One region of the Hyunsoonleella sp. 2307UL5-6 genome, then DNA from elsewhere that is predicted to be linked to it. Evidence: riboswitches for the same ligand, from Rfam matches in the RefSeq annotation. Region 1 holds a riboswitch; the other holds the start of a gene.
What was found. A riboswitch is a leader RNA that binds a small molecule or an ion and turns the genes downstream of it on or off. The one in region 1 is predicted to bind cobalamin.

Region 2: linked by a shared signal. The riboswitch ahead of ACKGJY_RS00480 (PAS domain-containing protein) and the one ahead of ACKGJY_RS09340 (TonB-dependent receptor plug domain-containing protein) in region 1 are both predicted to bind cobalamin.

The regions. Positions count from the first base shown of each region.
Region 1 covers NZ_JBLFEN010000004.1:274,707-277,924, reverse strand. Annotated here, with positions in the region: gene ACKGJY_RS09345 (YncE family protein) at 1-52, opposite strand, end outside; gene ACKGJY_RS09340 (TonB-dependent receptor plug domain-containing protein) at 56-1,885, opposite strand; cobalamin riboswitch at 1,915-2,154, opposite strand; gene ACKGJY_RS09335 (ABC transporter substrate-binding protein) at 2,240-3,218, shown strand, end outside.
Region 2 covers NZ_JBLFEN010000001.1:99,398-102,615, reverse strand. Annotated here, with positions in the region: gene ACKGJY_RS00485 (hypothetical protein) at 1-1,103, opposite strand, end outside; gene ACKGJY_RS00480 (PAS domain-containing protein) at 1,282-1,770, opposite strand; cobalamin riboswitch at 1,878-2,016, opposite strand; gene ACKGJY_RS00475 (YncE family protein) at 2,052-2,942, opposite strand; gene murA (UDP-N-acetylglucosamine 1-carboxyvinyltransferase) at 2,955-3,218, opposite strand, start outside.

The DNA.
Region 1 (3,218 bases):
TAAAAAATAAACCTATTGAAAGGGCTAAAAGTGATAGTTTGTTAAGTTTCATTGTTTAAAATTTAAGTGTTGTTAATATTTGATAGTTTCTATTCGGCATTGGTCTTAATGCCACATTTTGATAGTTTTTATTGTATAAATTGTGTATTCTGAAGTTGATATCATATCTCACTTTTCCGGCTTTATTAAGTAAATATCCAAACCCAATATTTGCTACGTTAAATCCTTCTAAGTCATCTCCTATAATAAAAACTTCACCAGTAAATTGATGTTGATAAAACATAGAAAAAGACTCATGCTGGTATGCAACAGACACATTTCCTTTATGAAAAGGCACATAAATAAGTTGCTTATTTGTTTCTAAATTTTCTGAAACCGTATAAGAATAATGACCACTAAAATCAAACTGATTATGTTTTAATTTAATTTTGGAATGTGCTTCTAATTCCGCACCATAACTTTGAGATTCTGCTACATTAATAGGTTGCCAAACACCTGTATTATCAGGCCGCCACTGTATTAAATCTTTAGTTTTTATGTAATAAGTGTTTAGTTTTAAATTTATATGTTTAAAATTAAGGTTGTGCCCTAAATCAAATTGATAAGAGGCTTCAGGATTTAAATCTAAATTCCCTCCTGGTTGCCAATACAAATCATTAAATGTTGGAATTCTAAAGTTCTTGGAAGCATTAAATAAAATAGAATATACTTGTGAAGCTTTAAAAATTCCATCAACAGAAAACAAAAAAGGATTTTCAAAATCTGAAGTAACGTCTTGTCTGAGGTTAATGTTATATTCAAAAGCAGTTGTAGGCTTATGATTCATTAAAACCGTTGCTGAAAACGCATTGCGTTTAGGGTCTCCAAAACTACTACCGTCACCATCAAAATTGCTGTATTCTAAAATACTTCTAAACTGTAATTTATCAGATACGCGATAATTAAAATTATGATTTAGTAAAAATGTATTCACTTCCCCAAATGAAAAAAAAGCATTGTCTTTATTTTCAAAAAACTTAAACCGTTCTTTAAGATGTACCGCTTTCAATTTAGAAGTAATAGTGCCAGAAATACGCGTCCATTCCAACATAGTTCTGTAATTTTCATCTTCAAACTTACTATTAGATGGCGCTACTAAGGTGCCAGAAAATTGACGTTCTCCATTATAATTTTGATGATACAACTTTAAAACATCAGTTTCAGATATAAAATAACCCAAATTCAAATTTAGATTCAGATTATTAAAAGCACCATTTTCATTCACGCTACCTGTTCCTAAATATTTATAGTCATTATCAGAATCCACATAAGCTACACCTATATTAGCAGTAAATTTAGAATTCCCGTATGACGATGATATATTTGTCATTTTAGTATTAAAACTGCCGTAAGCAAGCCTCACATTTGTATCAAAATGAGAGTTAAATTTTAGATGATTATTTAAATGGATACTACCACCAATGGCACCACTACCATACTGCACGCTACCACCACCGCTTCTAATCTCAATAGCATCAAAATTTGTGGTATTTATGGTATTAAAATCGGTTTGACCATTTAATTGAGAATTGATGTTTATACCATTCCATACCACAGCTGTTTGTGATGCATTCGTACCTCTAAATGATGGTGAAGACACCATACCAAAACCATTTTCTTTAAAGTATAAATTGGAATTAAAAGCTAGTAAACCTGTAAGCGAAACTTGGTTTCTATCAATAATAGAATCATTAAGCGTTTCCACTTTAATTCCCGAAGTGTACTTTACGAGTTTACTATCACTTAAAAAGACTTCATCTAACTTTTGGATAGAGTCTAGCTGTGCTTGAGCAAAATTGCAAAAACCTGTAGTATATAAAAATAGTATAAGAATACGTCGTTTCATAATCTGTAAAACCCTTTACCCGAGAGTTTATATTAGATGATGAATATGGCAGGTCTCCTGACTTATTTAATTTTGTTGTAACCTTCCCAGTGAAAACCAGTGGTATTGTAGTAAACAAAACCCTCTTTTTATGAGGTACTGAACCAAATTCAGCATAAACTTACAGTTGCGGGAACAGTTCTGGCCTTGATAAATATCGCACCAGATTCCCTTTTAATTGATACGTTGGATTTTTAACATGTTTAAAAACCAAATTCGTATCAAACCAAATTCTCTGCAAAAGTAAACATTATGTTTAATCTTTATCTTAAAACTTTAAATAATATTACTTTTGAAATAATTAAAAATTGAATTTTGAGAAAACTCATTTTATTAATTGTTTTGGCTTCAATGGTTTCCTGCAAAAGCGAACCAGCAAAAAAGATAAAAGAAAGAGTTGAAGGTGTTTCATTCAATATTAAATATGCAAAAGGTTTTACCATAAAGCAATATGCAACCTATAAAATTATTGAAATACATAAACCTTGGCCTGAAGCAAAACGAATCTACCGATATGCTTTATTGGAAGATAATTACAAAGCTGATTATTGGATCTATGAGAGACAACGCTTTAATAATACTTTAGAAATACCGATACAAAAAATAGTAGTAACATCAACAACCCATCTTCCCGCTTTAGAATTGTTAGGAGTTGAACAAACTTTAGTTGGTTTCCCCGGAACAGACTATATCTCTTCTGAAAAAATTAGAGAACAATTAGATAAAGGCAATATTAGAGAATTAGGTAAAAATGAAAGTTTAAACACTGAAGTTTTGTTAGAACTAAAACCTGATATCGTAGTTGGTTTTGGAATTGATGGTGGTAATCGAAGTTTAGAAACCTTAAAAAACGCTGGAATACCTGTTATTTTTAATGGGGATTGGGTTGAAAATTCGCCTTTAGCCAAAGCAGAATGGATAAAATTTTTTGGTGCGCTTTACAATAAAGAAAAAGTAGCAGATTCAATTTTTAATCACATTGAAACAAATTATTTAGAAGCTAAACAACTCGCTATAAATGCAACCTTAAAACCAACTGTTTTAAGCGGTGCCATGCATAGTGATATCTGGTATTTACCAAACGGCACAAGTACAGAAGGACAACTTTTAAAAGATGCTAATGTTAATTATTTGTGGAGCGACACAAAAGGAGCTGGTAGTTTAAAACTTAATTTTGAATCGGTTTTTGTAAAAGCTAAAAATGCTGATATTTGGTTAAATCCATCAAATTACTCTAGCTACAAAAGTCTTCAAAATGGTAATGAAAACCACACGCTTTTTGAGGCTTATCAAA
Region 2 (3,218 bases), on a different contig from region 1:
TGTAATTTAGATATTGGCCTTGGCCATACCATAAATGCTTCATCAATTTTAATATTTGTAAGGTGTCTTTGAATTTCAATTGCTTGTTCAATAAATAAATGGATATCTGTACCTATTAAAAAATAGCGGTCTATATCATACACTAAACCTGTAAAAAAATCAATATCAGAAGCAAATGGCCTAAGTTTAGGAGTTATGTGTTTGTATGATGCTATCATTGGTATTATACCTTCAATATCAAAAAAAGCATTGTCTCTATCTCCTGCTATCGGGTGTGCTAAATACATATTATCTATCGCTTCAATAGCCCAACCCCATTGTTTGGCATGCCTGTCCCAATCACCTATTACCATATCAAATAAACGCACCTTTATATATTCTGCTTTATCAATAGAGATTTTATCTTTATGTTTTACTTTAAATTCTTGTAAATCATCAGTATCTAGAAGTTCTAACACATTTTTATATAATGTCCAATTTATTTCACCTTCAGTTTCATACTCCAAAAGAAATAGTCGGTTACCATATTTTTGATTGTAGTTGCCTAAAGTTGATTGTTTTGGTAAAAAATAAGCCTTGGGGTTGGTATGGTATATATTTACAGCATCAGCTAGTTTAGCCGCTAAAAGTGCGCCATATGGGTGTTGTGATGATATACCATCAACTACTATATTCTCTAAACCTAAAATTTTTAATACATCAGGAATTAAGGGCTTTGGGTTTTTATTTATACTTCTAAGTGAGTATAAAATACCATTTTCATCCTTTACATCAAGGGAGTGTGTTTGCTTTCCCCCGCCTTCTTCAATTACATTAACACCTCCTTTTAATGTATCTAAAAAGAGAATTGGAAACTTAACAGGTGTAGCCCATGCCGCTCTATATTGTTCTCCTTGAATAAGGTTTTTAACAATATCACTTTTATATAAATCATTGGGAATAAGTAAAACAGAATCGTGATTTCTAAAATCTATTGTATCCATGCTTCTGCCATCAAGTAAACTGCAAGTATCAAAGGTTTTTGATGTAGTATGCGTAGACCAATACACTAAATTAATACACAAAATAAGGACGATACTAATAGACAAAATCAATTTCTTCATACTTAAATTCAAGAGCAACTAAATTACATGGATTTAAAATATAACCTTGATACTATTGAATAAAGATGTAACTATATTGATGACTAAAATGTAGAAAAATAATTTAAGCTAACAATAGTTATTTAAATACTATACCTTAAAATAATAGATGAAATTTTATTTTGCAACAAAGAGGTATTTAGTTATTTACCACATTTTCTAAGGCTAAAAGATGTGTTATGTTTTGATGTTGATCTTTTAAAGGAAGAATGTGAATTTCACAATGATAAGCCTCGCCATTTTTGCGATAATTAATAACATTTTCTTTAACGGCAATACCTCGTTTTATGTGCATTCGTATGTTATCCACCTTAGTTTTCGATGTAGCTTCTCCTTGCAAAAAATTAGGCTTTTTTCCAACAGCATATTTAGTGGAGTAACCCGTCATTTTAGTAAATCCTTTATTAACCCAACAAATTTCTTGATTAGCATTAGTTAATACTAAAGCATCAAAGTCTCTGTTTTCTAAAAGTAAATCGAAGTCTAATAATAAATTATATTGCCGTTTTAGAGACTTTAAAAAATCTAATTCTAATTGCCTATTAAAATTTTTAGCTTGTTGTGCTAGATATCCAGAGTAGATATCCCAACATAAAAGAGGACCTCTTTGTAATTTTATTGTTTTCATCTTATTTCTTTTTATTATTCGAAATAAAAAATAGGCAAGCATTTATCTGCACTAAGTTACCTTAAAGGAAAGTATACAGTCTAGACTTGGCTTTTTATCGCGAAAGCAAATTGTCAATTTAAAAAGGCTAGTGTCTGACTTATAGTTATAGATTAATAACTACTTACAGTTGCGCGACAGCTCATGATTTACACATGATTCCTAATTATGTTAGCATAATGCTAAACCTTTACTACAAAGATATACATTTAAACATAGAATATCTTTTTCTTAATCACAATTTAATGAGTAATAACTTTATATGCCATTACTGTATTATGAAAAAATGTGGGCACTAACAGTGTTTTGGTAGCTGGTATATATGCAATATCTGCTGCATTTATCTTTTGTGCTCTAGTATCTAAAAGCTGTGTTTTACTCCAATCTTTACTATGAATATAAAAAATTTCTCCTTGCCAACTAGATACTATAAAATCATCATTTTCTAATTTAATAACACCATCACCATGGCCTACACCATTAACTAGTGTTTTAAATGTATTGTTGGTTTCACTATAAATACCAAAATTATGTGTGCTAGAAGTAGCATAGTAAATCCCTTCTTTTTGGTAGGATAATCCATTTAATCGTCCTAAACTATCTGTAGCAATTTCATTCAATTCACTATTTTCAATTTTATATATAGCATCAGAGTTTGAACCAGACACATATACCGCATTATCTGAGGTGGTAATATCGTTTAAGTGTGGCACATCTTCAACAGTATAAGTATTAGTAACTTTTTTTGTAGCTATCTCTATTTCAACAACACGATCTATATCATTTACGTAAAGTTTCCCGTTTAAGATACCCATGCCTTTTGGCCCACTTAGACCTTCTATCCATTTTAAATTTATTATTTCTCCTTTGGTATTTATTGTAGAAATAAAACCATTATCATCTTTATCCCACGGGGCATTATTAACGTTTGCTACATAAATAATTTGTGATGATGCATCATATAAAACAGCTTCGCTAGTAGTAAGTAAAGTGTCTGTTTCCCAAATTAGTTCCAGAGAAGGTGATTTTATACGACTATTAGATACATTTTCTTTTTGTGTTTCTTTTTTATCAATACAAGAAGAAAATAACATTATACATAATAGCAATTGTACCGTTACTATTTTTTTCATGGGTTTAAAATTTTAGTTAACACGTTCTATTTTTGCACCAATAGCTCTTAAACGATCATCAATATCTTCATAACCACGATCAATCTGTTCAATATTTTGGATGGTAGATGTACCTTTTGCTGACAATGCAGCAATTAACAGTGATACTCCTGCTCTAATATCGGGAGACGTCATTGTAGTAGCTTTTAAGGTTGATTTAAAATCATGACCAATAACGGTTGCCCTATGAGGATCGCACAAGATAATTTTTGCGCCCATATCTATCAATTTGTCCAC